Regions from separate parts of the Agromyces sp. CCNWLW213 genome, predicted to be linked through region 2. Evidence: predicted binding sites of a transcription regulator. Region 2 holds the regulator's gene; each other region holds the start of a gene.
The links. The regulator HrcA, encoded in region 2, represses chaperone genes, less so after heat shock. The targets are predictions, from matches to a motif close to TTNGCACTCGNNNNNNNCGAGTGCNAA.
Positions count from the first base shown of each region.

Region 1: groES (co-chaperone GroES) is a predicted target of HrcA. The motif match lies at 3,676-3,702, and genes of this name have one in related genera.
Region 3: groL (chaperonin GroEL) is a predicted target of HrcA. The motif match lies at 815-841, and genes of this name have one in related genera.

Region 1 covers NZ_JBBBDX010000011.1:73,682-83,675, reverse strand. Annotated here, with positions in the region: gene tsaD (tRNA (adenosine(37)-N6)-threonylcarbamoyltransferase complex transferase subunit TsaD) at 1-574, shown strand, start outside; gene WBQ80_RS16340 (DUF4190 domain-containing protein) at 737-1,111, shown strand; gene WBQ80_RS16335 (DUF4190 domain-containing protein) at 1,153-1,941, shown strand; gene WBQ80_RS16330 (hypothetical protein) at 1,953-2,423, shown strand; gene WBQ80_RS16325 (class I SAM-dependent methyltransferase) at 2,461-3,648, opposite strand; gene groES (co-chaperone GroES) at 3,778-4,074, shown strand; gene rarD (EamA family transporter RarD) at 4,256-5,203, shown strand; gene WBQ80_RS16310 (ABC transporter substrate-binding protein) at 5,460-6,764, shown strand; gene WBQ80_RS16305 (ABC transporter ATP-binding protein) at 7,325-8,095, opposite strand; gene WBQ80_RS16300 (ABC transporter ATP-binding protein) at 8,082-8,996, opposite strand; gene WBQ80_RS16295 (branched-chain amino acid ABC transporter permease) at 8,986-9,966, opposite strand; gene WBQ80_RS16290 (branched-chain amino acid ABC transporter permease) at 9,982-9,994, opposite strand, start outside.
Region 2 covers NZ_JBBBDX010000001.1:115,001-124,994, forward strand. Annotated here, with positions in the region: gene WBQ80_RS00580 (sensor histidine kinase) at 1-849, opposite strand, end outside; gene lepA (translation elongation factor 4) at 929-2,785, shown strand; gene WBQ80_RS00590 (DUF1990 family protein) at 2,816-3,463, shown strand; gene hemW (radical SAM family heme chaperone HemW) at 3,465-4,724, shown strand; gene WBQ80_RS00600 (DUF4870 domain-containing protein) at 4,721-5,215, opposite strand; gene WBQ80_RS00605 (DUF4870 domain-containing protein) at 5,334-5,747, opposite strand; gene hrcA (heat-inducible transcriptional repressor HrcA) at 5,949-6,968, shown strand; gene dnaJ (molecular chaperone DnaJ) at 7,029-8,129, shown strand; gene WBQ80_RS00620 (16S rRNA (uracil(1498)-N(3))-methyltransferase) at 8,149-8,883, shown strand; gene WBQ80_RS00625 (HIT domain-containing protein) at 8,908-9,267, shown strand; gene WBQ80_RS00630 (PhoH family protein) at 9,254-9,994, shown strand, end outside.
Region 3 covers NZ_JBBBDX010000010.1:60,335-70,328, reverse strand. Annotated here, with positions in the region: gene groL (chaperonin GroEL) at 1-771, opposite strand, end outside; gene WBQ80_RS15735 (cold-shock protein) at 955-1,158, opposite strand; gene WBQ80_RS15730 (LytR C-terminal domain-containing protein) at 1,366-1,908, opposite strand; gene WBQ80_RS15725 (DUF3263 domain-containing protein) at 1,905-2,249, opposite strand; gene msrB (peptide-methionine (R)-S-oxide reductase MsrB) at 2,436-2,837, shown strand; gene WBQ80_RS15715 (nitroreductase family protein) at 2,840-3,391, shown strand; gene WBQ80_RS15710 (DMT family transporter) at 3,375-4,466, opposite strand; tRNA gene WBQ80_RS15705 (tRNA-Thr) at 4,466-4,541, opposite strand; gene WBQ80_RS15700 (DsbA family protein) at 4,636-5,562, opposite strand; gene WBQ80_RS15695 (ABC transporter ATP-binding protein) at 5,825-6,925, shown strand; gene WBQ80_RS15690 (DUF4032 domain-containing protein) at 7,005-8,324, shown strand; gene rlmB (23S rRNA (guanosine(2251)-2'-O)-methyltransferase RlmB) at 8,435-9,451, opposite strand; gene cysS (cysteine--tRNA ligase) at 9,448-9,994, opposite strand, start outside.

The DNA.
Region 1 (9,994 bases), on a different contig from region 2:
GGGCGAGACCATCGACGACGCCGCGGGCGAGGCGTTCGACAAGGTCGCGCGGCTGCTCGGACTGCCCTATCCCGGCGGACCCGAGATCGACCGGGCCGCGGTCGGCGGCGACCCCGACGCGATCCGGTTCCCGCGCGGCCTCACGCGGCCGAAGGACCTCGAACGCCACCGCTACGACTTCTCGTTCTCCGGGCTCAAGACCGCGGTCGCACGATGGGTGGAGCAGCGCGAGGCCGCGGGCGAGCCCGTGCCGCTCGCCGACGTCGCCGCGAGCTTCCGCGAGGCGGTGGTCGACGTGCTCGTGACCAAGGCGATCGCCGCGTGCACCGACCTCGGCGTGCCCAGGCTGCTCCTCGGCGGTGGCGTGGTCGCCAACCGCCGGCTCCGTGAGGTCGCCGAGCAGCGAGCGGATGCCGCGGGCGTCGCGCTGCGCGTCCCGCCCCTGTCGCTCTGCACCGACAACGGCGCCATGATCGCCGCGCTGGGCGCCCGGCTGATCATGGCGGGGCACGCCCCGTCCGGGCTCGACTTCGGGGCCGACTCCACGCTGCCCGTCACCGTCATCCAGGGCTGACGCCCATGGGCAGGCCTCCCCGGTGCGGCACGTCGGACCCGGGCGCTAGGGTGGCCGATGCGCCCTCGGAACGAGCGGCGCCGACCCGCGTCGCCGGTCGTTGACATCACCCGGCGGCGCTGCCAGCATGGCCGGGTCCAGCAACCACATGAGGAGTCCCGAATGACCGACCCCAACGACCCCAACCGCTCCGACGTCCCGCCGCCCCCGCCGCCCGCGGCGCCCTCGTACGGCACCGCCCCGGCGTACGGATCGGGCACGCCGGCGTACGGTGCGCCGGCGTCGCAGAAGACCAACGTGCTGGCGATCGTCTCGCTCGTGTCGTCGTTCTTCATCTCGCTGGTGGGCATCATCACCGGCCACATCGCGCTCAGCCAGATCAAGAAGACCGGCGAGCAGGGCCGCGGCCTCGCGATCGCGGGCCTCATCATCGGCTACGTCGGCCTCGTGGTGGGCATCATCCTCGCGATCGTGTGGATCGCGATCTTCAGCGCCGCCGTCAACAGCGGCTCGCTGGACGGCTCCCTGAACTACTGATCCGACGACCGCACCCTCCGCACGCACGAAAGGGGCTCGACATGAGCGATCCCAGGCAGCCCGACGAGCCGGCAGAGCCGCTCACGCCCTCCGAACCGTCGGTCCCGGCCGAGCCGGTCGAGCCCACCGTGCCTGCCGAGCCGAGCGAACCGATCGGACCCTCGGTGCCCGATGAGCCGACCGTGCCGACCGGGCCCGAGACGCCCGCGATCCCCGTGGAGCCGATCGAGCCGTCCGGTCCGGCCGAGCCGCTCGAGGCCCCGGCGCCGCCCTCGGCGCCGGTGCCTCCGGCACCCCCCGCGCCTCCGGCACCGCCCGCGCCGCCGGCGTACGGCGGCGGCTCGCCGTTCGACACCGGGGGCGTGTCGTCGCCTGCGGCGGCCGCGTCCTACGACGGCATGCCCCAGGCCTACGGCGCCGGCGCGGGCGGAGCGGGCGCGGCGTCCGAGCCCGGTTCCGCCTACGGCGCCGGCCCCGGCGCCTACGGCGCGGCGGCGTATGGCGAGAGCGCCGCCTACGGAGCGACGCCCTACCAGCCGGCGCAGGCCAAGCCCACCGCGGTGTTCAGCATCATCTCGCTGATCGCCGGCATCATCGGCATCATCGGCTCCGGCATCGTGATCATCCCCTTCGTCGGCGGCATCCTGCAGCTCATCGTGCCGGCCGCGGCCGTCGTGCTGGGCTTCATCGGCCGTCGCAAGGAGCCGTCCGCGAAGGGCATGTGGCTGACCGGCATCGTCCTCGGGTTCGTGGGAATCGCGATCGGCATCATCTCGATCGTCGCCTGGGCGGCGCTGTTCGCGGTGAGCGAGAGCACGTACACCTACTGAGGGCGGTCGGGGTGAGCGACGAGCGGATGCCGGACCGGGCGCCGGTTCCACCGGGCCCTCCGCCCGGATCGCCGGCGCGCGAGGGCCTGCGGGGCATCGACACGTCGGAGCCCGCGCCGCAGCGCGAGTTCGACGTCCCGTACGACACCGGCGAACTGCACGGCCTGCCCACGGGCCAGCTCCTCGCGCTCGGCCGCCCCGCCCCCCAGCCGGAGTTCGAGGACGAGGAGGAGGAGCAGCGCCGGTTCTGGAGCCGACTCTCCGCCGCGCTCGGCGTCGTGGGCGCCGTCGCGTCCCTGTTCGTCGGGTGGATGCTGCCGCTCTCCATCGCCGCGATCGTGTTCGGCGTACTGGGCCTGCGTCGCGAGGAGCACGCGCGCGTGCCCGCTTTCGTCGGCATCGGCACCGGCATCACCGGACTCGTCTTCTCGGGGGTCTGGATCGGCTACTACGCGATCGTCTTCGGCGCCCTCCCGCGCTGAGCCGGTCGCAGCGAGCCCGCAGCGGCGCCGCGTCGCCTCACAGGCGCTCGACGAGGAGTGCGACGTGCCGGCCCTCCTCGCGCGTCAGCACGACCGTGGCCGACGTATCGCCCTTCAGCTTCAGCCGCGTGCGGAGTGCCGCCGGGTCGACGTCGACGCCGCGCTTCTTGATCTCGAGCGTGCCGACGCCCCGGGTGTGGAGGGCCTGGCGGAGGTGGCGCTCGTCGGCGGGAAGCCGCTCGACCACGCGGAACCCGCGCGCGAACGGGCTCTCGAACGCGCGATCGGCCGTGATGTAGGCGATGCCCTCGCTCAGCATCCATCCGCCGTTCGCCCGCGCGAGATCGCCGATGAGCCGGGCCCGGATGACGGCGCCGTCGGGCTCGTACAGGTAATCGCCCAGCGGACCCACCGGCGCGTCCTCGCTGTCGGCCGGCGCGATCAGCTCGTGGGCGGCGTCGCCGCGGATGACCAGCGCCGCACGGCCCACACCCGGCCTCGCCAGGGAGCCGGTCCAGACGACGAGCTCGACGACGTCGCCGTCGACCGAGACCCACTGCGCCTCGGCGCCGACCGGCACCAGGTCGCGATCGGTGCCCGGGCCGAGCTTCACGCCGACCGGCATCCGCTCGGCCAGCCCGAAGGCGAAGTCGAGCGAGGGGGAGTAGTCGGCGGCATCCGCCAGTCGCTTCGTCGTGCCGCCGGCCGTCGTGCGCCGCGCCGGGTCGAGCCACGCGGCGTCGATACCCCCGAGGGGGACCTCCTCGGCGGCGGAGTGCAGCACGTTCACGCGAGGGAACGGCGTCAGGTTGAATGCCGCGATCGCGGCCGTCACCTCGTCGGCGTCGGCCGCCGTGACCTCGAGGTCGATCGCGGCGAACGCGAGGGCGTCTCCTCCGATGCCGCAACCGAGGTCCGCGACGTGGCGGAGGCCCGCGCGCGCGTACCGGCCGGCGTGGAGTGCGGCGACGCGGAGCCGCGTCGCCTGCTCGAGGCCGGCGTCGGTGAAGAGCATGCGGTCGGCGAACTCGCCGAACTTCGCGCGCGCCCTGGCCCGGAGCCGCGACTGGGTCAGGACGGCCGCCACGAGGCCGGGGGAGTGCCCTCGGCGCCGGAGGTCGGCGACGGACTTCACCACGTCGGACCTGCGGGTCCAGGCGGGCAGGGAGTCGAGCAGGTCGAGCCCTTCGGGCGAGAGCAGTTCGACGAGCTCGGCGCGGTCCACGCCGACACGCTAGCACCGCGGCATCCGCTGGCACTCACGTTGCACGAGTGCCAGAACCGCCCTAGACTCCTGTTAGCACTCTCATTCAGAGGCTGCTAACCCCAGTCTTCGTCAAGAAAGAGGTCAACCGTGTCGGTTTCCATCAAGCCGCTCGAGGATCGCATCGTCATCAAGCAGGTCGAGGCCGAGCAGACCACCGCGTCGGGTCTGGTCATCCCCGACACCGCCAAGGAGAAGCCCCAGGAGGGCGAGGTCGTGGCCGTGGGCCCGGGCCGCATCGACGACAACGGCAACCGGGTCCCGCTCGACGTGGCCGTCGGCGACAAGGTGATCTACTCCAAGTACGGCGGCACCGAGGTGAAGTTCGGCGGCGACGAGTTCCTCGTCCTCTCGGCGCGCGACGTGCTCGCGGTCGTCGTCCGCTAGTCGGTCCGACCACCTCCGCGGCCCGGATGCCACACGGCATCCGGGCCGCGTCGTCGTCCGGCGGAGCGGTGCACTCGGCGAGCGGCGGCGGCCGGCTGCCGGGCCCTGTCGGCGGGATCTCGACGAAGTCCGGCAGTCGCGCACCCGCGTCCGCGTCGGAGGCCGAGCGTAGGCTTGACCGGTGAGCACCGCACCCACCGTCGCCGCCGCCACCTCGTCGCAGGGCGTGAGCCGCAGCGGCCTGCTCTACGCGGTCGCGGCGTACGGGCTGTGGGGGTTCCTCCCCATCTACTTCATCGCGCTGGCCCCCACCGGGCCCGTCGAGATCGTCGCGTGGCGCATCCTCCTCTCGCTCGTCTTCTGCGCCCTGCTCATCGCGGTGACACGCTCCTGGCGCGCATTCCGCGAGCTGCTGCGCGACCGTCGCGTCGTGCTCACGATGGGGGCCGCGGGCGTCCTGATCTTCGTCAACTGGCTCACCTACGTCTTCGCGACGCTCAACGGACAGGTGGTCGAAGCCGCGCTCGGGTACTTCATCAACCCCATCGTCACGGTCTTCCTCGGCGTGATCGTGCTGCGCGAGCGGCTCAACGCCACGCAGTGGACCGCGGTCGGCATCTCGATCGTCGCGGTCGTCGTGCTCGCCGTGGGCTACGGGCAGCCGCCGTGGATCGCCCTCGTCCTCGCCTTCAGCTTCGGCTTCTACGGGCTCATCAAGAAGCGCGTGGGGCACCGCGTCGACGCGGTGTCCGGGCTGACGCTCGAGACCGCGTGGCTGGCGCCCTTCGCGGCCGTGCTGCTCGTGGTCGTCGCCATGAACGGCGCCCTGACCATGGGCTCGCTCGGCGCCTGGCACACGGTGCTGCTGGCGGCAGCGGGTGCGGTGACGGCGATCCCGCTGCTGCTCTTCGCCGCGGCCTCCCGGCGTCTCCCGCTGACCTACATGGGCTTCATCCAGTACTTCGCGCCGTTCATCCAGTTCCTCGTGGGCGTGGTCGTGCTGCAGGAACCGATGCCGCTCGAGCGCTGGATCGGGTTCGGCCTCGTCTGGGTCGCGCTCGCCGTCCTCACGTTCGACCTCCTCCGCGGGGCGCGGGCGCGGCGGGCGGCGGCGATCGAGCCGGTCTGAGGCACCCCCGATCGGGGGGTTCGGAGGGCGCTTCCGGCCCTCCACGGCGATGCCGGAACCGTGCGCGAAGAGGCCGGTCCACGCCGGTTTCGTGCGTGCAGCCCCCTCGCGGTGTCGCCGACATAACGATCCGCCGGGTGTTACCGGGTTGTGATGCGATGTCCTTGTTTCCACATGTGGCGGGCAATACTGTCAAAACCATCGGTGTCGCCAGACGCCGGAATTGTGTCCCAATCCTTCAGTCCCAAGGAGCAACATGAGCGTATTCGCGAAGGCACGGGCCTCGCGCTCGGGTCGCGCAGCGTGGACGGGCATCGCCATCGCCGGCGTCAGCGCCCTCCTCCTCACCGCGTGCAGCACGGGCGGCGAAGCCGAGCCCGAGGAGTCCGAGGCGCCGGCCGCGAGCGGTGACGCCCAGGAGATCGAGGCGGGCGAGCGCGACCTCACCCTCAAGGTCGGCACCATCCTGCCGCAGTCCGGTGCGCTCGCGTTCCTCGGCCCGCCCGAGGAGGCCGGTGTGGCACTCGCCGCACAGGACATCAACGAGGCCGACCTCGGCCTCCAGGTCGAGGTCGTCTACCGCGACTCCGGCGACACCACGACCGACACCGCGACCGTCTCGGTCACCGACCTCCTCTCGCAGGACGTGTCGGCGATCATCGGCGCCGCGTCGTCGGGTGTCTCGAAGACCGTCATCGACCAGATCGTCGCCGCGGGCGTCGTGCAGTTCTCGCCGGCCAACACGTCGGCCGACTTCACGAACTACGACGACAACAACCTGTACTGGCGCACGGCCCCGTCCGACGTCCTGCAGGGCGAGGTGCTCGGCAACCTGATCGCCGAGGACGGCAACGCGACCCTCGGCATGATCGTGCTGAACGACGCGTACGGCACCGGCCTCGCGCAGTTCACGCGCGACGCCTTCGAGGCCGCGGGCGGCGAGGTCGTCGCCGAGGCGCTCTTCAACGAGGGCGACTCGAGCTTCGACGCGCAGATCTCCGAGGTCACGGCGGCCAACCCCGACGCGATCGCGCTGATCACGTTCGACCAGGCCAAGGTCATCACGCCGGCGCTCGTCGGCAGCGGCTACCCCGGCGACAAGCTGTACTTCGTCGACGGCAACCTGGCCGACTACAGCGCCGACTTCGCGCCCGGCCTCGTCGCCGGCTCGAAGGGCACGCTGCCGGGTCTCGACGTGGGCACGCTCGGTGACTTCACCGACCGCCTGCTCGAGGTCGACCCCGAGCTGCAGGACTACAGCTACGCGGCTGAGTCCTACGACGCGGTGACGCTCATCGCGCTCGCGGCCTACGCGGCCAACAGCGTCGAGGGCACCGACATCGCGGCGTACCTGCAGCAGGTCTCCGGCGGTTCGGGCGACGGCGAGAAGGTCGACACCTTCGCCGCCGGCGCCGAGGCGCTCGCCGAGGGCAACCAGATCGACTACGACGGCCCGTCCGGCCCGATCACGTTCGACGAGAACGGCGACCCGACCGAGGCGACCATCGGCATCTTCCAGTACCTCGACGACAACACGTACGAGCGCATCGGCGACGGCTGATCCACTCGCACAGGAAGGGCCCCGGCTTCGGCCGGGGCCCTTTCGCGTGCCCCGGGACCTCGGCGAGTCATCGTGCGGCCGCGGAGGGGCGTGTCGTGGCGACGGGCCGCCGGTGCAGACGGGGGCACCCCGCAGCTCGACGGGCGACGACGCGGACGTGGACCACGGACCGAGCCGAGTTCCGAGGGCGCCTGTCGACTGAGCACCCGTGGCCAGCCCGGCGCGGCGCAGACCCGGGACGGGCTCGGCAACGTGGGCCGACGCCGTCCACGCGGGCCGTACGCGGTCGCGTGAGGCCGTGGCGCCCCGCCACCCGCCTGCAGGGCGCACGGGGCCGTTGCGGGCGCGCGCGCTCGCGAGCGGAGGTCACAGCGCCGCCCCGTCGGTACCGGCACGGCTCCTCGGCGCTGCCCCGCGCGCCGCCAGGGCCGCGCCGAACGGGCCGGGCGGCCGAGCCCGGCCGGCGACGGCCACGCCCGCGCCCCCGCGCCGGGCATGCGAAAGGGGCGGGGGATGCCGCAGCATTCCGCCCGCCCCTTCGGCGTCGATCGACCGCCGGCTTACTCCTCGGCGCCGAGCGTGCCCAGGTACAGCCCGATCACCTTCGGGTCGTTGAGCAGGTCGCGACCGGTGCCCGTGTAGGCGTCTCGGCCCTGGTCGAGGACGTACCCTCGATCGCAGATCTGCAGGCAGCGGCGCGCGTTCTGCTCGACCATGATGGTCGTCACGCCCGCGCGGTTGATCTCCTTGACCCGCAGGAACGCCTCGTCCTGTCGCACCGGCGAGAGGCCCGCGCTGGGCTCGTCGAGCAGCAGCACGTGCGGGCCCATCATGAGCGCGCGCGACATCGCGACCATCTGGCGCTCACCGCCCGAGAGCGAACCGGCGCGCTGGCCGAGTCGCTTCTTCAGGTCGGGGAAGATCTCGGTCACGAACTCGAGCCGGTGCTTGAGGTCCTTGGGCTTCTGGAAGACGCCCATCTCGAGGTTCTCCTGGATCGACAACGACGGGAAGACGTTGTTCGTCTGCGGCACGAACCCGACTCCCTTGGCGACGAGCTTGTTCGCCTTGAGGTTCGTGATCTCCTCGCCCTGCAGGAAGATGCCGCCCTCGCGGACCTTCACGAGGCCGAAGATCGACTTGAGCAGCGTCGACTTGCCCGCGCCGTTCGGACCGATGATGCCGATGAGCTCGCCCTGGCGGGCGGTCAGCGAGCAGCTGTTGAGGATGTTGACGCCCGGCAGGTAGCCGGCCGTGACGTCCCGCACCTCGACGACCATCTCGCCCGTGGGCTCGAGGACCGGGCTCGCGGTGGGTTCACTGTTCGTCATCGATGAGCTCCTTCAGCGCCTCGACGTGACCGGTGTCGGTCGCGCCGAGATCCGTGTCGTGATGGGCGCCGAGGTAGGCGTCGATCACCGCGGGGTCCTTCATGACCTCGTGCGGGTCGCCCTCGGCGACCACGCGGCCCTCGGCCATCACGATCACCCAGTCGGCGATGTGACGGACCATGTGCATGTCGTGCTCGACGAAGAGCACGGTCATGCCCTGGGCCTTGAGGTCGAGGATGTGGTCGAGCAGCGACTGGGTGAGCGCCGGGTTGACGCCCGCCATCGGCTCGTCGAGCATCACGAGCGTCGGATCGCTCATGAGGGCGCGCGCCATCTCGAGCAGCTTGCGCTGACCGCCCGAGAGGCTGGCCGCGTAGTCCTCCTTCTTGGCGTCGAGCTTGAAGCGCGTGAGCAGGTCGAGCGCCTTCTCCTCGATCTCCCGGTCCTGCTTGCGCCAGATCGACGGGATCAGGCCGCGGAAGATGTTCTCCCCGGTCTGGTCCTTGGCGCCGAGCTTCATGTTCTCCATGACGGAGAGCAGCCCGAGCGACTTCGTGAGCTGGAACGTCCGGATCAGGCCCATGCGCGCGACGCGGTAGGCGGGGACGCGCGCGAGCGAACGACCCTCGAACGACCAGTCGCCCGTGTCGGGCTTGTCGAAGCCCGTCAGCAGGTTGAAGAAGGTCGTCTTGCCGGCACCGTTGGGGCCGATGAGCGCCGTGATGGCGTTCCGCGGGATCTCGACGTGCGCGACGTCGACGGCCGTGAGGCCGCCGAAGGTGCGCTTGACGCCGTCGGCGATGAGGATCGGGTCGACCTTCTTGACGCCCGGGACCGGCTCGCCGACGTGGAGCCCGGTCGTCTTGACGGGCTTGGCGTTGGGGGTGATCTCACTTGACAAAAGCAAGCTCCTTCTTGTTGCCCAGGATGCCCTGTGGCATGAACACCACGATCAGCATGATCGCCACGCCGACCAGGATGAACCGGAGCTGACCGGCCTGCACCTGCGACATGAACGGCAGCCACCCGGCCTCGACGGCTCGGGCGACGAAGCCCGAGAAGAACGAGAGCAGCACCCAGAAGACGATGGAGCCGACGATGGGCCCCAGGATGGTCGCGGCCCCGCCCAGGAGCAGGATCGCGTAGACGAAGAACGTCAGCGTCGGCTGGAAGTAGCTCGGCACGACGGCGCGTGGCATCACGAAGATGATGCCCGCGACGGTGCCGAACAGCCCGCCGAGGATGAGGCTCTGCATCTTGTAGGAGTAGACGTTCTTGCCCAGCGCGCGCACGGCGTCCTCGTCCTCGCGGATGCCCTTGATGACGCGACCCCACGGGCTGCGCATGAGCAGCCACGTGAGCAGCGCGGCGAGGATCACGATGATCCATCCGAGGATGAGGAAGAACCAGGCCCGGTCGCTGAAGACCCACGGGCCGAAGCCGTAGCGTCCGTCGGGCAGCGGGTTCAGCACGAGCAGGTCGCGCTGGTACTCCGAGAGGCCGTTCGCCGAGCCCGTGACGGGAGCGAACTCGTTGGTCGTGAACGTCAGCCTCAGCACTTCCGCCGCGGCGATCGTCACGATGGCGAGGTAGTCGGCCCGCAGCCGCAGCGTCGGGATACCGAGGATGAGGGCGAAGACCACCGACGCCAGCAGCGACGCCAGGAGGCAGGCCCACCACGGCCAGCCGAGCTTCAGCGCCGGGATCGCGTACCCGTATGCGCCGAGCAGCATGAAGCCCGCCTGGCCGAAGTTCAGCAGGCCCGTGAAGCCGAAGTGGATCGCGAGACCCAGTGCGGCCAGTGCGTAGGCGGCGGTGGTCGGGCTGATCAGCTCGACGGCCGCGTTTCCGAAGATTGCTCCCCAGTCGATCATGTCGTTGCCCTCCTATCCGATTCGC
Region 2 (9,994 bases):
GTTGGTCGCCTCCGCGAGCCGCCGCAGCGCCGCGGGCAGCGTCCGCTCGTCGAGGGCGGGCGGGGTGAGCTCGCGGATGAAGCGGCGTGTCTCGTGCAGGTTGTCGGCCGCGGTCTCGCGGGCGAGCCGCAGCTTGTCGCGCACGGCCTCGTCGGGGATGTCGCGCTCGGCGGCGTGCAGGAGCATCTGGATCGAGGAGAGCCCCTGCGCGACGGTGTCGTGGATCTCGCGCGCGATGCGCTCGCGCTCGGCGAGCGTGCCGGCTTCGCGGCTCGCGGCCGCCAGCTCCTCGCGTGTGGCGAGCAGGTCCAGGATCAGCGACTGGCGCTCGCGCGACTCGACGGCCATGGCCCGGTACCCGAGGCCGATGATCACCGCGACGCCCGCGGAGATGAAGGGCCCGAGGATGCTGCCCACCTCGAATCCGAGGTGGGACGTCGTGCTCCAGACGCTCAGCAGGAACGTCACTGCGACGAGCGGCACCGCGTACCGCGCCGGCAGGACGTGGAGCTCGAGGAAGAACAGCGGGAACGCCAGGAACGCGGCATCCGCAGTGAGGGCCGCGAGCCCGAGCCAGAGGCCGAGCAGCATCACGAGCCACCCCGCGCGCATCCACGGCGTGATCACCTGGCGGGCGGTGACGACGCCGACCGCGTAGGTGCCGATGAAGGCGATCGAGAGGATGGTGATCGACACCCGCTGCTCGCCACCGGTGATCACCGCGCGGGCGACGACGAAGAGGGTGAGGCCCACGACGAGCACGTGCAGGCCGACGCGGAGCGACGTGAAGACGGGACGGAGCGCCGACGGCTGCACCCGTCCGACGAGTGGGGCATCGAGCACGGTCATGGTGCGATTCAGCGTAGTCCGCGGCCCCCGCACCGGCATCCGTCGAAAGTGGGATCGCCCGCATGGGAGAATCGTCGGGATGTCTCCGAGAGCCGCTGACCCCCCGGTGCCCGCCGCCACCGATCCCGCGCTGATCCGCAACTTCTGCATCATCGCGCACATCGACCACGGCAAGTCGACGCTCGCCGACCGAATGCTCGGCATCACGGGCGTCGTCGCCGACCGCGACATGCGCGCGCAGTACCTCGACCGCATGGACATCGAGCGCGAGCGCGGCATCACGATCAAGAGCCAGGCCGTGCGCATGCCCTGGCAGGTGGGCGGCACGTCCTACGCGCTCAACATGATCGACACCCCAGGGCACGTCGACTTCAGCTACGAGGTGTCGCGGTCGCTCGCCGCGTGCGAGGGCGCGATCCTGCTGGTCGACGCCGCGCAGGGCATCGAGGCGCAGACGCTCGCGAACCTCTACCTGGCGCTCGAGAACGACCTCGAGATCATCCCGGTGCTGAACAAGATCGACCTGCCGGCCGCCGAGCCCGAGAAGTACGCGCGCGAGCTCGCCGACCTCATCGGCGGATCGCCCGACGACGTGCTCCGGGTCTCGGGCAAGACCGGCATGGGCGTGGAGGACCTGCTCGACCGGGTCGTCGAGCGCATCCCCGCCCCGGTGGGCGACGCGGATGCCCCGGCGCGCGCGATGATCTTCGATTCCGTGTACGACAGCTACCGCGGCGTCGTGACCTACGTCCGCATGGTCGACGGCAAGCTGAACCCGCGCGAGCGCATCCAGATGATGTCGACCAAGGCCACGCACGAGATCCTCGAGATCGGCGTGAGCGCGCCCGAGCCCACGCCCACGAAGGGCCTCGGCGTCGGCGAGGTCGGCTACCTCATCACGGGCGTGAAGGACGTGCGCCAGTCGAAGGTGGGCGACACCGTGACGACCGCCTCGAAGCCGGCCGCCGAGGCGCTCGCCGGCTACACGGAGCCACTGCCCATGGTGTTCTCGGGCCTGTACCCGATCGACGGCAGCGACTATCCCGAGCTGCGCGAGGCGCTCGACAAGCTCAAGCTGTCGGATGCCGCGCTCGTCTACGAGCCCGAGACGTCGGTCGCGCTCGGCTTCGGCTTCCGCTGCGGGTTCCTCGGCCTGCTGCACCTCGAGATCGTGACCGAGCGGCTGCGCCGGGAGTTCGACCTCGACATCATCGCGACCGCGCCATCCGTGGTCTACGAGGTCACGACCGAAGACAGGAAGACCGTCACGGTGACCAACCCGAGCGAGTTCCCGACCGGCGGCAAGATCGCCGAGGTGCGCGAGCCCATCGTGAAGGCCGCGATCCTCGCGCCGAAGGACTACGTGGGCACCATCATGGAGCTCTGCCAGTCCCGCCGCGGCACGCTGCTCGGCATGGAGTACCTCGGCGAGGACCGCGTCGAGATCCGGTACAACATGCCGCTCGGCGAGATCGTGTTCGACTTCTTCGACAACCTCAAGTCGAAGACCGCAGGCTACGCGTCGCTCGACTACGAGCCCGCGGGCGACCAGGCCGCCGACCTCGTGAAGGTCGACATCCTCCTGCAGGGCGAGCAGGTCGACGCGTTCAGCGCGATCGTCCACCGCGACAAGGCGTACGCGTACGGGGTGCTCATGACCGGGCGCCTCCGCGAGCTCATCCCGCGGCAGCAGTTCGAGGTGCCGATCCAGGCGGCGATCGGCGCGCGCATCATCGCGCGCGAGTCGATCCGCGCCATCCGCAAGGACGTCCTCGCCAAGTGCTACGGCGGTGACATCACCCGCAAGCGCAAGCTCCTCGAGAAGCAGAAGGAGGGCAAGAAGCGCATGAAGATGGTCGGCCGCGTCGAGGTCCCTCAAGAGGCGTTCATCGCCGCGCTCTCGGGCGAGACCGAGAAGAAGGACGCGAAGAAGTAGCGCTCAGGCGCGGTTTCGTAGAATCGACGGATGACTCGACGCAGCACGTTCACCGACCAGTCGGTGACCTACGGCGCGATCGGCGCCACGCTCGATCCCGACCTGCTGCGGTACCCGCCCGCCGGGTTCCGCCCGGCCGAGGACTCGGTCAAGCTCGGCTCGGGTCGTGAGCGGTTCGACCGTGCGGCCGAGGAGCTCATGACCTGGGGCATCCAGAAGGGTGCGGGGTTCGAGGTGACCGAGGTCGCGCCGGGCACGGGCGCGCAGTACACGGGGATCGCCTACGACACCGACGGCTCGCCGCTCGCCGAGCAGCCGGGCACCCGCGCCGAGCAGCGCTTCGCCGCCGACGGCACGCCGTTCGTCTCCGCCGGCATGACCGCCACGCTCAAGCGGCGCGGACGCCTCCGCACGCGCACGATCCCCATGCTCGTCGTCTACGTGGTCGACGAGCCGGGCCGCATCGGGTTCGCCTACGGCACGACCGGCGACGCGCCCGAGCACGGCGAGGAGTCGTTCGTGCTCGAGCTCCGCGACGACGACAGCGTGTGGCTCACCATCCGCTCGGCGCTCGAGCCCAGGGGCGGCATCCAGCGCCTGCTCGCGCCCTTCGTGCGTCGACGCCGGCGCGAGCTGACGCGCGCCGAGCTGCGCGCACTGCACCCGGCGTACACCTGACGTGGCCGGACCGCTTCCCCTCGCCGACCGGGCGCCCGCCGACGGCCTGGTTCCCGCGAACGCGCTGACGGATGCCGCGACGCGGGCGTTCGGCGTCTACGTCCACGTGCCGTTCTGCCGGGTGCGGTGCGGCTACTGCGACTTCAACACGTACACCGCGGGCGAGCTTCGCGGCGTGACGCAGGCGCAGTACGCCGACCAGGCCGTCGACGAGCTCCGCTTCGCCGCGCGCACGCTCGCGGCATCCGGCGCCCCGGACCGGCCGGCGCGGACCGTGTTCTTCGGCGGGGGCACGCCGACGATGCTCCCCTCGGACGACCTCGTGCGCATGCTCGCCGGGGTCCGCGACGAGTTCGGCATCGCCGACGGAGCCGAGGTCACCACCGAGGCCAATCCCGACTCGGTGGGTCCCGACGACCTCGAGCGCCTCGCCGCCGGCGGGTTCACGCGAGTGTCGTTCGGCATGCAGTCGGCCGTCCCGCACGTGCTCGCGGCGCTCGACCGCACGCACGACCCGAGTCGGGTGCCGCACGTGGTCCGGTGGGCCCGCGACGCCGGGCTCGACGTCAGCCTCGACCTCATCTACGGCACGCCGGGGGAGTCGCTCGACGACTGGCGCGCCAGCGTCGACGCGGTGCTCGCGGAGGCACCCGACCACGTGAGCGCCTATGCGCTCATCGTCGAGGAGGGCACGAAGCTGGCCCGGCAGCTCCGCCGCGGCGAGCTGCCCGCGATCGATGACGACCTCACGGCCGACATGTACGAGCTCGCCGACGAGCGGTTCGCCGCGGCGGGGTACGAGTGGTACGAGGTGTCGAACTGGGCGACGGATGCCGCGCACCGATCCCGGCACAACCTCGGGTACTGGCGAGGCGAGGACTGGTGGGGCGTCGGCCCGGGAGCGCACAGCCACGTCGGCGGGGTGCGCTGGTGGAACGCCAAGCACCCGGCGGCGTACGCGGAACGGCTCGCGGCGGGCGTGTCGCCCGCGGTCGGGCGCGAGACGCTCGACGCAGCGGCGCGCGAGACGGAGCGGGTGCTGCTCGGAACCCGCATCCGCGACGGACTCGAGATCGGCTCGCTCGGCACGGCCGGGCGCAGCGAGGTCGCCGGCCTCATCGCCGACGGCCTCGTGGACGCGAAGAACGCCCTCGCCGGGCGGCTCACGCTCACCCGGCGAGGGCGTCTGCTGGCCGACGCCGTGGTGCGACGCCTGCTGTACACGGTGGTCGAGGAGCGCGAGCCGCTCCTCGCGACCTAGCTCACGAACTTGATGGCGACGGGGTAGACGTACGGCTGCCCCTGGTTCGCCTTGAGCGCGGCGATGATCCCGAAGACGATCGCGGCGACCCAGGCGGCGAACAGGATCAGGAAGCCGATCAGGACGAACGCGAGGATCCATCCGACGACGTAGGCGATGAGCAGCGTGATCTGGAAGTTCAGCGCGGTGGCCGAGTGCGCGCGGACGAACGCGCCGCGGTCCTTGAGCACCAGGTAGCCGATGAGCGGGGCGAGGAATCCGAACAGGATGCCGCCGATGTGGATCAGCGTCGCCCAGAGGCGCTGGTCGGGCGGGCTCATCTCCTGCGCGGCCCCGTATGCGGCGCCGTAGGAGGCACCGCCCGCGGGCGGCGGCGTCGTGCCGCCGGGGGGCGGCGTGCTCGGCGGGTTGGGCGGGGGCGGCGGCGTCGTGCCGCCGGGGGGCGGCGTGCTCGGCGGGTTGGGCGGAGTGGGAGGTGGTGCGTCGGACATGATGCTGGCTCCTTGGTCGGTCGCACGCCCGTGTCGCGAGGCGTTTCTTCATGCTGGCACACGGCGACGCGCCGGTCGAGAGGTCTCGGACCGGCGCGTCGCGAAGTGGGGCGCGGGCCTACTTGATGAGCCGCAGGGCGAAGGGGTAGCGGTAGTGGCGACCCTCCTTGGCCTGGAGGAACGCGAGGATGGAGAAGACCACGCCGAGGATCCACGGCACGTAGAAGAGGAAGCCCAGCACCGCGCCCAGGCCGAAGGTCACGACCGTGAGCACCGAGACGACGATCCACAGCGCGACCGTGGCGAGCGTGAGGGTGATCTGGAAGTTCAGCGCCTCCTTGCCCTCGGTGTTCGTGAACGAGCCCCGGTCCTTGAAGACGAGCCAGATGATCAGCGAGGGCAGGATGCCCAGGATTCCGCCGAGGTGGGCGAACGAGCCCCACTGGACGTCCTGCTCGTGCGAGAGCGGCGCGGCGGGTGCCGGCTGCGGGGCGGGGTAGGACTCGTGCGGGGGCGTGTTGGGGTCGGTCATGCGGGGTGCCTTTCGGGTTGACGGGGGTGTGCGGCGGCGGCGCGTGCGAGAGTCCGCGACGCTCACGGCGATGCACACGCTACTGCGGAGCGACCGGCCCGGCAACGGTGCCATCCCCGGATCTCGCGATATGATTAGCAGTCATCCGAACCGAGTGCTAAGGCGCGCGGTGTCTCCGGCCGGTCGAGGGAAGCGAGGATCATGGTCTCCGAGCGCAGTCTCGCCGTGCTCCGCGCGATCGTGCAGGACTACGTCGCCTCACGCGAGCCGGTCGGTTCCAAGACCATCGTGGACCGGCACCACTTCGGCGTCTCGGCGGCCACCATCCGCAATGACATGGCCCTGCTCGAAGAAGAGGAGCTCATCGCGGCCCCGCACACCTCGTCGGGCCGCATCCCCACCGACAAGGGCTATCGGGTGTTCGTCGACCAGCTCGCCGACATCCGCCCGCTCACGACCGCGCAGCGGCAGGCGATCGAGACGTTCCTCGGCGAGTCGAACGACCTCGACGAGCTGCTCTCGCGCACGGTGCGCCTCGTCGCCCAGCTCACCCGGCAGCTCGCGGTGGTGCAGTACCCGAGCTTCGCCCGCGCCCGCGTCCGCCACGTCGAGCTCGTCTCGATCGCGCCGACCCGGGTGCTGTGCATCCTCATCTCCGACTCCGGCCAGGTCGAGCAGCGACTCGCGGAGCTCGATCACCCGGTCGACGAGGAGACCCTGCACCGCCTGCGCGACCGCCTCAACGAGGTGGCCGCGGGGCTCACGATGGCGGAGGCCGCGGACGCGCTCTCGGCGGAGACCGCGCAGGCCGACCGCGCCCACGCCGAGGTGCTCCGCACGCTCGCCGCGACGCTCGCCGACCAGGCGAAGGTCACGCGGAGCGACCGGCTGGTCGTGGCCGGCGCGGCGAACCTCGTCCGCACCGAGCAGGACTTCGCGGGCAACATCCTCGGCGTCATCGAGGCGATCGAGGAACAGGTCGTGATCCTGCGCCTGTTCGGCGAGATGCACTCCGACGAGGGGATCGCCGTCCGCATCGGGCGCGAGAACGCCCCCTACGGGCTCGGCGAGACCTCGGTCGTCTCGAGCTCGTTCGCCGTGCCCGGCCGCGACGTGTCGCGACTCGGCGTGGTCGGTCCCACTCGCATGGACTACTCCCAGAGCATGGCCGCCGTGCGCGCCGTCGCCCGCTACCTCTCCCGGACCCTCGGCGAGAGCTGATCCAGTTCGGACCGCCTCCGCGCGGCATCCGTCACCGGCAACCGAAAGGACACGCCCTCCGTGGCCGACCATTACGAGGTCCTCGGCGTCTCGCGCGACGCCACCCCCGACGAGATCAAGAAGGCCTACCGCCGGCTCGCCCGCGAGCTGCACCCCGACGTCAACCCCGGCACCGAGGCATCCGAGCGCTTCAAGCAGGTCACCCACGCGTACGACGTGCTCTCCGACCCCAGGCAACGCCAGCAGTACGACCTCGGCGGGGGCCAGGGCGGGTTCAACGGCGCCGGCTTCGGCGGGTTCGGCGACATCTTCGAGACCTTCTTCGGCGCGGGACAGTCCACACGCGGTCCCCGATCCCGCCGCGAACGCGGCCAGGACGCCCTGATCCGCCTCGAAGTCGGACTCGAGGACGTCATCTTCGGCACCCACCGCGACATCGACGTCGACACCGCCGTCACCTGCGAGACCTGCCACGGTTCGTGCTGCCAGCCGGGCACCGCGCCGGTCACCTGCGACATCTGCGGCGGCAGCGGCCACATCCAGCGCGCGGTCCGCTCGCTGCTCGGCAACGTCATGACCTCGAGCCCGTGCGGTTCGTGCCGCGGCTACGGCACGATCATCGCCACGCCGTGCGCCACCTGCCAGGGCCAGGGTCGCGTCCGCGCCCGCCGCACCGTTCCCGTCGACGTCCCCGCGGGCGTCGACACGGGTGTCCGCCTGCAGATGCCGGGCTCCGGCGAGGCGGGGCCCGCCGGCGGACCGAACGGCGACCTCTACCTCGAGATCAAGGTCCGCAACCACGAGGTGTTCAGCCGCAACGGCGACGACCTCCTGTGCACGCTCGAGGTGCAGATGACCGACGCGATCCTCGGCACCGCCGCGAAGGTCGAGGCCCTCGACGGCGACGTCGACCTCGAGCTGAAGCCCGGCGTGCAGTCCGGCGAGATCCTCACGGTCCGCGACCGCGGCATCACGCACCTGCGCGGCGGCGGCCGCGGCGACCTCAAGGTCGCGGTCCACGTCGTGACGCCGACCAAGCTCAGCCACAAGGAGCGCGAGCTCGTGCAGCAGCTGGCCAAGCTCCGCAAGGCGCAGGCGCCGCAGCTCGGGCACTTCCAGCAGGGGCTGTTCGCGCGCCTGCGCGACCGGTTCCTCGGCTGACGGCGATTCGGATGGCGCAGTGAGCAGCCTCTACCTCGACGAGTCGCTCGACCTGGCCGGCGTCGCCGCGGGCGCGTCGGTCGCGCTCGACGGCGACGAGGCGCGGCACGCCGTCGCCGTCGCACGAGTGCGCGTGGGCGAGCGCATCGCGCTCGGCGACGGCCGCGGCAGGATCGTCCGAGGCGAGGTCACCGCCACCGAGGCGCGACGACTCGAGCTCGTCGTCGACGAGGTGCGCGACGAGCCGGCGCCGTCCCCGCGCCTGACGCTCGTCCAGGCCCTCGCGAAGGGCGACCGCGACGAGCTCGCGGTGCAGGCCGCGACCGAGCTCGGGGTGGATCGCGTCGTGCCGTGGGCGGCGACCAGGTCGGTCTCGCGCTGGGAGGGGCCCAGGGCCGAGAAGGGCCGCGCGCGGTGGGCCTCCATCGTCCGCGAGGCCGTGAAGCAGTCGATCCGCTCGCGGATCCCCGAGGTCGAGCCGGTCGCCGCGACGCGCGAGCTCGCGGCGAGGCTGGCGGGCGAGCGGATGCTGCTGCTCGTTCCGGGCGCCGAGACGCCGCTCTCCGACATCCGTGACGACGGTCGCGACGTCGCGCTCGTCGTCGGCCCGGAGGGCGGCATGGACCCCGCCGAGATCGCCCGGCTCGTGGAGTCCGGCGCGGAGCCCGTGCGGCTCGGCGACTCGGTCCTCCGGACCTCGACGGCGGGTCCGGCGGCCATCGCCGTGCTGTCGGTCGCGCTCGGGCGGTGGTGAGGCATCCGTCGCTACGATGGGGACATGAGCGCAACGCGTGAGCCCACGATCTTCGAGCGCATCGCCGCCGGCGAGATCCCGGCGCGCATGGTCGCCGAGACCGATCGCGTGATCGCCTTCCACGACATCGCGCCGCAGGCCCCCGTGCACGTCATCGTGACGCCCCGCAGGGGCGAGTACCGCGACGTCGTCGAGCTCGCGGCGGCCGACCCCGAGCTGCTGTCCGAGCTCGTCTCGGTCGCGCGAGGCGTCGCCGACGACCTGGCCGGCGGCGAGTTCCGGCTGATCTTCAACACCGGCCCCGCCGCGGGGCAGACGGTGTTCCACGTCCACGCCCACGTGCTCGGCGGCGGGCTCGAGGAGGGATCGCTTGGCGGGCGCTGACGACCCGGGCGAGGTCCGGCCCTCCGCCGCGGCGGCACCGACCGACGAGGACCGCATCCACATCGACGGCATCGCGATGGTGCGCCTCCTCGGACCCCAGGACCGCCTGCTCACGAGCATCGAGCGGGAGTACCCCGGCGTCGACGTCCACGTGCGCGGCAACGAGATCGCCATCCGCGGCGACGAGGAGCAGCGGCGTCGCGTGCGCCGGCTCATCGAGGAACTGCTCGAACTCGTCCGCGGCGGCGAGGACCCGACGCCCATCGAAGTGAGGAGCTCCGCCCGTATGCTCGACGCCGACCCGAACTCCCGGCCGTCCGAAGCCCTGGGCCAGGTGATCGTGTCGGCCCGCGGCCGCTCGATCCGGCCGAAGACCGAGGGGCAGCGCGCGTACGTCGATGCGATCGACGAGAACACGATCGTGTTCGGCATCGGTCCCGCCGGCACCGGCAAGACCTACCTCGCGATGGCGAAGGCGGTGCAGGCCCTCCAGCGCAAGGAGGTGAACCGCATCATCCTGACGCGCCCCGCCGTCGAGGCGGGGGAGCGGCTGGGCTTCCTGCCCGGCACGCTCACCGACAAGATCGACCCGTACCTGCGGCCGCTCTACGACGCGCTCAACGAGATGATGGACCCGGAGATGGTGCCGAAGCTGCTCGCCTCCGGCACCGTCGAGGTGGCGCCGCTGGCCTACATGCGCGGCCGCACGCTGAACGACTCGTTCGTC
Region 3 (9,994 bases), on a different contig from region 2:
CAGGGCCTCGCCGTCGACGTCCTCGGCGATGATCAGGAGCTGCTTGCCCGACTGGATCACCTTGTCGACGATCGGGAGCAGGTCCTTGATGTTCGAGATCTTCTGGTTGGCGATGAGGATGTACGGGTCCTCGAACACCGCCTCCTGGCGCTCCGGGTCGGTCACGAAGTACGCCGACAGGTAGCCCTTGTCGAAGCGCATGCCCTCGGTGAGCTCGAGCTCGGTGCCGAAGGTGTTCGACTCCTCGACGGTGACGACGCCCTCCTTGCCGACCTTGTCGATGGCCTCGGCGATGATCTCGCCGATCTGCGGGTCGGCGGCCGAGATGGACGCGGTCGCGGCGATCTCGTCCTTGGTCTCGATCTCCTTGGCGGTCGCGAGGAGCTCCTCGGAGACGGCCGCGACGGCCTTCTCGATGCCGCGCTTCAGCGAGATGGGGTCGGCGCCGGCGGCGACGTTGCGGAGGCCCTCGCGCACGAGCGCCTGGGCGAGCACGACCGACGTGGTGGTGCCGTCACCGGCGACGTCGTCGGTCTTCTTCGCGACCTCCTTGACCAGCTCGGCGCCGATCTTCTCGTACGGGTCGTCGAGCTCGATCTCCTTGGCGATCGACACGCCGTCGTTGGTGATGGTGGGAGCGCCCCACTTCTTCTCGAGGACGACGTTGCGGCCGCGCGGGCCGAGGGTCACCTTGACCGCGTCGGCGAGCTGGTTGAGCCCGCGCTCGAGGCCGCGGCGGGCCTCCTCATCGAAAGCAATGATCTTTGCCATGTGTGTCTCTCGTCCCTTCCGGACGTTCAAAGATTCCAAGGGGTTAGCACTCAAAAGGAGTGAGTGCTAAAGCGATTCTGGCACTCACCCGCCCCGAGTGCAAGCGAGCTGCGGATGCCGCTTCCGCCCGGGAAACGCGGAAGCGCCGCCGGGCGGGCCGGCGGCGCTTCGACGGGTGCGGATTCAGGCGGGGCGGACGGCCTCGGCCTGCGGGCCCTTGGAGCCGCTGCCGACCTCGAAGGTCACCTGCTGCCCCTCCTCGAGCACCTTGTACCCCGCCATGTCGATCGCGGAGTAATGGACGAAGACGTCCTGGCCGCCCCCGTCGACGGTGATGAATCCGTAACCCTTTTCAGCGTTGAACCACTTCACGGTTCCGTTCGCCATGCGTTGCTCCCATGTTGCCGAGATTCCGAGTCAGCACGTGCCTTCGCCTGTACCGGGCCGTCGACGTGCCGACATGACGCCGGAGGCCCGGCGCCGGGTGCTCCACACGAGATCGAGCGGCCGAATCCAGATAGTCACAGGGCGCGCGCCCGGCACAAGGGTTCCGCAGCCGCGAATGATCGCAGATTGGCAACGATTCGATCACCGTCAGCCGCCGGACTGGGCGACGTAGTCCTCGCCGAGCACCACGACGAGCTGCATGCCCGTTGCGGCGAACTCCTCCGAGAGCCGGACGTCGCCGACCGGGAGCAGCTGCAGGATGCCGCGTGCGGCGCCCTCGAGCTCGGGCGTCGCGTAGTAGACCGTCGTGGTCTCGATGTCGGAGGTGTCGGCGTTCGAGGTGATGCCGACCGTCACGCCACCCGCGGTGAGCGTCTCGCCGACGCTCGCCGCGAGGCCCGACGTGCCCGTGCCGTTCAGCACTGCGACCGGGATGTCGGGCGCGAGGGTGGGCGGCGCCGTCGCCACCGGCGTCTGCGTGGGCACCGGCTCCCCTCCGCCGAAGTCGAGGCGGTCGTTGTAGATGCTCACCGCGGCGATGCCGATGCCGGCGAGCACGACCGTCGCGAGGGCGGCCCAGCCGAACGCGACCCATCGCGCGCCCCGGCGCGCCGGCGCACGGTGCGCGCCCACGCGTTCGATGCCGTGCGGGATCGAGTCGAACCGGTCTCGGGGGAACTTCTGCGTCATGGGTCCTGCCGGGATCGTGTGCGGCCCGTCTCGAGCGCGGCGCCGGTGGGGATGGCACGCTCGGCGCGCGCCGCGGCCCGCGCTTCGCGCTGCCGCTGCAGCCGCTTCACGAGCATCGGGTCGTGCCGCAGTGCCGCCGGGTCGTCGACGAGCTCGGCGAGCAGCCGGTAGTAGCGGGCCGGCGACAGGTCGAGCTCGTCGCGGATCGCGTCGGCCTTGCGGGCGGCGTCGCGCCACGCGCGCGCTTCGAACGCCAGGATGCGCCGTCGTCGCTCGTCGAGCCCCTCCGCGGAGCGGCGCGGGGCGGACGGATCCGGATCGGCGGTGCCTTCGGCGTCCATCGCACCTCCTCCTCGGTCCCTCCGGCGGTCGTCCGCTCGTCTGACGACATCCTAGAGAGCGGATGGCGCGCGTCCGCCGCACGCCACCCGGAACGACGCGACGGAACACGTCCCCGGCGTCATGCGTTGCACCGCATGTCGCGGGAACTGCGACGATGGGACGACCGCACACGACGAGGAGAGCGAATGCCGTACCAGGTGGAGAAGTCCGAGGAGGAGTGGCGCGAGGAACTCGGCGCCGAGCGCTACGCGGTGCTCCGCGGGGCCGCGACCGAGCGCGCGTGGACCGGTGAGCTGCTCGACGAGGAGCGCGCGGGGGTCTACGCGTGCGGCGCGTGCGGGGCCGAGCTGTTCAAGAGCGGCACGAAGTTCGACTCCGGATGCGGCTGGCCGAGCTTCTACGAGTCCGTGCGGCCGGAGGCCGTCGAACTGCTCGAGGACTCCTCGCTCGGGATGGTCCGCACCGAGGTCCGCTGCGCGCGATGCGGCTCGCACCTCGGGCACGTCTTCCCCGACGGCTTCGGGACCCCCACCGGCGACCGCTACTGCATGAACTCGATCGCGCTCGACTTCACGCCCGAGTCCTGAGCGTGGCCTCCGTTCGCGAGGCGGCGCTCGCCCGCCGCTCGTGGCCCGAGGTGACGGATGCCGCACCCGGCGACGCCGAGCTGCTCGAGCTGCTCGCGGCCGCCGGGCGGGTCGCCGACCACGCCTCGCTCGTCCCGTGGCGCGTGATCGCCGTGCGCGGCGAGGCACGCGAGCGCGTGGGCCGCGCCCTGGCCGCCGCCGCCGGCGCCGAGGGCGCTGCGGCGGCGAAGCTCGCGGCGAAGCCGCTGAGGGCGCCGCTGCTCCTCGCGCTCGTCGCGTCGACGCGGCCGCATCCGAAGGTGCCCGAGTGGGAGCAGGACGCGGCGGCGGCGGGCGTGGGCCACCTGCTGTCGCTGCTCCTCGATGAGGCGGGGTGGGGCGTGATGTGGCGGACGGGCCCGCTCACGCGGCATCCGCTCGTCGCCGAGGCTCACGGGCTCGCACTGGGCGAGCACCTGCTGGGCTGGCTCTACGTCGGCGGCCGCCCCGACCGGGCGCGACCCGAGCGCCGCGACGGCCCCGACCCGGCCGGGCGGCTCAGCTCGATGGGCTGACCGCCGGGGCGGAGCCGGTCGCCGGACCGGACTCCGCGGGCGCGACGTGCTTGGCCCGCCCCCACCGGATGCTCGCCAGAGTCACCGCGACCAGCGCGAGCACGGTGCCGCCGACCGTCGCGAGACCCACCTCGCGTCCCGTCGCGGGAAGCAGCAGGTCGAGCGCCAGGGCGGCGCTGAGCTGGCCGGCGACGAGCCCGAGCGCGAGCAGCAGGACGCCGACGCGCCGCACGAGCACCGCCTGCGCGGCGATGAAGACGCACCCGATCGCGCCGCCCGTGTACAGCCACCAGTCGTCGGGCATTCGATCGGGCCAGCCGACGGATGCCGCGTGCACGAGCATGACGACGACGAGCACCGCCGACCCCACGGCGAAGTTCGCGACGGTCGCCGCGAGGGCGCTCGCGGACGCCGTGCGCACGCGGCCGTTCATGGCCTGCTGCCACGACGCGCCGATGCCGGCCGAGAACGGCAGCAGCATGATCCACAGCGGAACCGAGGCCGAGACCTGCGCCGAGACGGCCCAGCCCACCGCGGCGAGCGCGATGACCGCGCCGGCGACGCGCGCGATCGAGAGCGGCCGCCGCCCGCCCGGTCCGATGCCGATCACGTCGAAGACCACGCCGCCGAGCGTCTGACCGGCGACGATGCCGATCGTGAAGAGGGCGACGCCCAGCACGCCGACCGCGATGCCCTGGGTGGCCACGAACCACGCGCCGGCGACGCCGCCGAGCAGCATCCACCACGGGATCGCGCCCCCGCGGATGGCCGCGACCATCCGACCGAGGCCCCGGCGACCGACCGGCCAGGCCGCCGCGAGCACGAGCAGGAGCGCGAGGCCCGAGCCGAACGAGATGACGGCGGCGACGGAGTAGTCGTCGAGTGCTCGCGCGAGCTGGCCGTTCACGCGGGACTGCAGGGCGACCAGTCCGCCCGCGACCACGGTGAGCCCGATCGCCACCCACATCGGCACGCGCGAGTCGGCGGCGTGCGCATGCGGCGGCGAGTGATGCGGCCGGGGTGCCGCGGCGTCGGCCGCGGCGGGCGGCGACGACGGGTCGGGTGTGATCGACATGGAGCCGGCTACGGGACTCGAACCCGTAACCACCGCTTTACAAGAGCGGTGCGCTACCAATTGCGCCAAGCCGGCGAGACTCCCCCACATCCTACCGATGCGGTCGCCCGTGGACGACGACGGCCCGGTCCGCGCGGGGACCGGGCCGTCGTCCGGAGCTCGGACGGCGTCAGCCGGCGGGCGTCGGGGTGGGGGTCGGCGTCGGGGTGCCGTTGGACTCGGAGTAGCTCTCGCCCGCCGCCTGCAGCACGAACGCACGGAACTCGGCCGGGTCCTCGAGCGAGCCGACGTACTGCTTGCCGTTGACGAGCACGGTCGGCGTGCCCTTCACCGACTCGAGCTCGGAGTTGGGGATGGGCTGGGTCAGCGCCCGGTTCGTGGCATCCTCGACCCAGCTCTTGAAGCGGGTCTCGTCGATGCACTCGTCGACCGACGACGAGGCGCCCGCCTCGGCGGCGAGCTCCTTGATCTCGCCGTTCGACAGGCCGGCGGTCAGCTCCTCGGGCTGGTTCTCGAACATCAGCGCGTTGAAGTCGAAGAACGCCTCGGGCGACTCCTCGGCCACGCACGCGGCGGCGTTCGCCGCACGCAGCGAGTACTGCGTGCCCGCGGACTTGTTCGTGAGGATCGCGATGGGGTGCACCTCGAGCGTCGCCGCGCCCTCCTCGACCATCGTGCGCATCGACTCGGAGTTCGTCTGCTCGAACTGGCCGCAGTACGGGCACAGGTAGTCGACGTAGACGACGATGTTCGCGACCGTGCCGCTGTCGTCGGGCTCGGTGGGGGTGGGCTCGCCGTTCGCGGGGATCGCCGCGGTGGTGACCGGCTCGATCCCGTCCTCGCCGCCGACCAGGAGGATGCCGTCGCTGGCCATGTTCTGCGGGCCGGGGCCGTCGGGGCGCACGCTGTTGAAGATCATGGTGCCGATGAGTGCGGCGATGGCGAGCACCACCACGATGACGCCGCCCTGGATCAGGAACTTCTTCTGGCGCTCCTTCTTGCGCTGCTCCTCGCGCAGCAGGCGCGCCTTCTCACGGGCCGCCTCGCGTCGCTCGTTGCGGCTGGGGCGCGGCTGGATGGATCCGCCAGTGCTCATCGATGGTCAACTCCGGGTCGCTGTGTGGGCGCGCGCGTATGCAGGCGCACGCATCGAAGAGTGTAGGAGCGCACACTGTGAATCGCCCAAACGGCGCCCGTGCGCGGGCCGGCGCCGGCATCCGCGCGCGGTGGACGGATCGTCGCGGATGCGGCGATCGCAGGCCCGCATGCCATACTGAGGGAGCGTCGACACCGAGGTCGGCGTTTCCATTCACTACGGATCGTCCGGCACGTACCTGCCGGTGAAGGAGCACAGAACCATGGCGTCAGTCACGTTCGACAAGGCCACCCGCCTGTATCCCGGTGGCACCCGTCCCGCCGTCGACCAGCTCGACCTCGAGATCGCCGACGGGGAATTCCTCGTCCTGGTCGGTCCCTCGGGCTGCGGCAAGTCCACCTCGCTGCGCATGCTCGCTGGCCTCGAAGAGGTCAACGAGGGCAACATCTTCATCGGCGACCGCAATGTCACCGACGTGCCGCCCAAGGACCGCGACATCGCCATGGTCTTCCAGAACTACGCGCTGTACCCCCACATGACCGTCGCCGAGAACATGGGCTTCGCGCTCAAGATCGCGGGCATCGGCAAGGAGGAGCGCGCCGCTCGCGTGCTCGAGGCCGCGAAGCTGCTCGACCTCGAGCCGTACCTCAGCCGCAAGCCCAAGGCTCTCTCCGGCGGCCAGCGCCAGCGCGTCGCCATGGGCCGCGCCATCGTGCGCCAGCCGCAGGTGTTCCTCATGGACGAGCCGCTGTCGAACCTCGACGCCAAGCTCCGCGTGCAGACGCGCACGCAGATCGCGTCGCTGCAGCGTCGCCTCGGCGTCACCACGGTCTACGTGACGCACGACCAGACCGAGGCGCTCACCATGGGCGACCGCATCGCGGTGCTGAAGGACGGCGTCCTCCAGCAGGTGGGCACCCCGCGCGAGCTGTACGAGCGGCCGAACAACGTCTTCGTCGCGGGCTTCATCGGCTCGCCGGCGATGAACCTGTTCCACGCCGACGTGGTCGACGGCGGCGTGAAGTTCGGCACCGCGACCGTCGACGTCGAGCGCGACGCGCTCGCGTCGGCCTCGGGCCCGGTCGTGACGATCGGCGTCCGCCCCGAGGACATCGTCGTCTCGAACGTCCAGGGCGAAGGCCTCGAGGTCGTCGTCGACCTCGTCGAGGAGCTCGGCGCCGACGGGTACCTCTACGGCCACTCGACCATCGAGGGCAAGCGGACCGACATCGTGGCGCGCGTCGACGGCCGCGTGCACCCGTACGCGGGCGACACCGTCTACCTGATGCCCACGCCGAAGCACGTGCACGTGTTCGACGCCGAGTCGGGCGCCCGCCTGCTCCAGGCGCCGGTCGCCAGCTGACGCACCGCACCACGCGACCGCGATGCCGGTCGGGCCTCGGCCCGGCCGGCATCGTCGTTCCCGGGTACGCTTGGCCCTGATGAGCGGCACACTCTCGATCACGTCGGCGATGACCGACCCCGCGCTCCTCGACCTCCCGTGGGACCTCCCGCTCGAGGCGTGGCCGAGCGAGAACATCGCGGCGCTGCCCAAGGGGATCTCGCGTCACCTCGTGCGCTTCGCGCACCTCAGCGGCCACGTCGTCGCGATCAAGGAGACCACGGCCGAGATGGCGAAGGGCGAATACGAGATGCTGCGAACCCTGCAGCGCCTCGAGATCCCCTGCGTCGATCCCGTCGCGGTGATCACCGGCCGCACGGATGCCGACGGCGACGAGCTCGCGCCGGTGCTCGTCACGCGGCACCTGCGATTCTCCCTCCCCTATCGCGCGCTGTTCTCCCAGACGCTCCGACCCGACACCGCGACGCGCCTCGTGGATGCGCTCGCGGTGCTGCTCGTCCGGCTGCACATCGTCGGCTTCTTCTGGGGCGACGTGTCGTTGTCGAACACGCTCTTCCGCCGCGACGCGGGCGCATTCGCCGCCTACCTCGTCGATGCCGAGACCGGCAAGCTCTACGAGGGGGGCCTCTCGAACGGGCAGCGCGAGAACGACCTCGAGATCGCCCGCGTGAACATCGCCGGCGAGCTGCTCGACCTCGAGGCGGGCGGGCGCGTCGCCGACGAGCTCGACCCGGTCAACATCTCGAACGGCATCGTCGACGCCTACCGCAGCCTGTGGACCGAGCTCACGGGCTCCGAGTCCTTCGGGCTCGCCGAGCGGTGGCGCATCAACGAACGTGTGAACCGCCTGAACGAGCTCGGATTCGACATCGAGGAGCTCGCGATCCGCACCGACGAGACGGGCACGACGCTGCGCATCCAGCCGAAGGTCGTCGACGCCGGCCACCACCAGCGACGCCTCCTGCGCCTCACCGGGCTCGACGCCGGCGAGAACCAGGCGCGCCGGCTGCTCAACGACCTGGACTCGTACCGGGCGGCGTACAACAAGCAGGACCAGGACGAGGAGATGGTCGCGCACGAGTGGCAGATGCGCGTGTTCGAGCCCGTCGTCCGCGCGGTCCCGCAGGAGCTGCGGGGCAAGCTCGAGCCCGCCGAGGTCTTCCACGAGCTGCTCGAGCACCGCTGGTACATGGCGCAGCAGCAGGGCCACGACATCCCGCTGGCCGAGGCGCTCACCGCCTACATCAACGACGTGCTGCGGCATCGCCGCGACGAGGCCACGGTGATCGGCCCGCCGACCGAGGCGATCACGACGGCGCTGCCCGTGGTCGGTCCCGACACGGCCGAGCTCCCGGTGCACGACGCCGACGACGAGGACGACTGGCGCCTGAAGGTCTGATCGGCTCTCGCTGCGTCCGGTGGTCGAGGAGGACGCGAGGTGGATCGACTCGACCGGACGCCGGTGCCGCGTGGCCTCGGCACCCCCACCGGCCTGGCGCGCCGCGCGTCCTATTCCGCCGACCGGGCGCGCAGCTTCGCGATCTCGTAGAGCGTGACGGAGGCCGCGATGCCCGCGTTCAGCGACTCGGTCGCCGCCGAGATGGGGATCGACACGATCGCGTCGCACGTCTCGGTGACCAACCGCGAGAGGCCCTTGCCCTCGGAGCCGACGACGACCACGATGGGCCGGTCGGCGAAATCGAGGCCGGGCAGCGAGACGTCGCCGTCGCCGTCCAGTCCGAGCACGAACACCCCGCGCTCCTTGAGCGCCTTGAGCGTCTGCGTCAGGTTCGGCGCCATCGCGACCGGCACGCGCGCGGCCGCCCCGGCCGACGTCTTCCACGCCGCCGCGGTCACGCCGACCGAGCGGCGCTGCGGCACGATCACGCCCTGCCCGCCGAACGCGGCCGTGGAGCGGATGATCGCGCCGAGGTTCCGCGGGTCGGTGATCCCGTCGAGCGCGACGAGCAGCGGCGTCTCGTCGTCGGCGAGCACCTCGTCGAGCAGGTCGATGGGGTGCGCGTACTCGTAGGGCGGCACCTTCAGCGCCAGGCCCTGGTGCACGCCGCCCTCGCCGGCGAGCCGGTCGAGCTCGGGCCGCATGACCTCGAGGATCGGGATGCCGCGGTTGGTCGCGACCTTCACGGCCTCCTTCACGCGGTCGTCCATCTCGATGCGGGCCGCGATGTAGAGCGTCGTCGCGGGGATGCGCGTGCGCAGCGCCTCCACGACGGCGTTGCGCCCGGTCACGATCTCGGACTCGTCGCCCGACTTCGAGCGGCGGGCCGCGCCCGACGCACCGCGCGGGGCGCCGGCGCGCTGGGGTGCGCGGCCGCCCGACTTCGCCGCGGCCCGTTCGGCCGCCGCCTTGCGCTTGTGCGCCTTGTGGTACGGCCGGTCCTCGGCCTTGGGCGTCGGCCCCTTGCCCTCGAGGGCCTTGCGGCTGTGCCCGCCGGTCCCGACCTTCTGGCCCTTGCCCTTCTTGCGCACGGCTCCCGCGCGAGGCTTTCCGCTGCTGCCCTTCATGACGTGAGGCTCCAATGCGTTCCGGTCTGGCTGTCTTCGATGGTGATGCCGGCGTCCGCGAGCTCGGCGCGGATGCGATCGGCGGTGGCCCAGTCCTTCGCGTCGCGCGCAGCGCGGCGGTCGTCGACGAGGCGGGCGACGAGGGTGTCGAGGGCGGAGGCGGCAGGCCCGTCATCCGTCGACCATGCCGCGTCGGCCGGGTCGATTCCGAGCACGCGCACCATCGCGACGACCTGCCCGCGGCGCTCCGCGGCGGCCGGGAGGTCCTCGTCGTCGAGGGCCTGGTTGCCGGCGCGGACGGTCTCGTGCAGCACGGCGAGCGCCTGCGGCACGCCGAGGTCGTCGTCCATGGCCTCGGCGAACGCGGCGGGCCACGTGGCATCCGTGCCGGTGCCGGCGTGGTGCGTGCCGGTGAGGCGTCGGTCGACGCGCGCGAGGAAGGTGCGGATGCGGTCGACGGCGGCCTCGGCCTCGGCGAGCGCCTCGGGCGAGTAGTCGAGCGTCGAGCGGTAGTGCGCCTGGCCGAGGTAGTACCGCACGGCG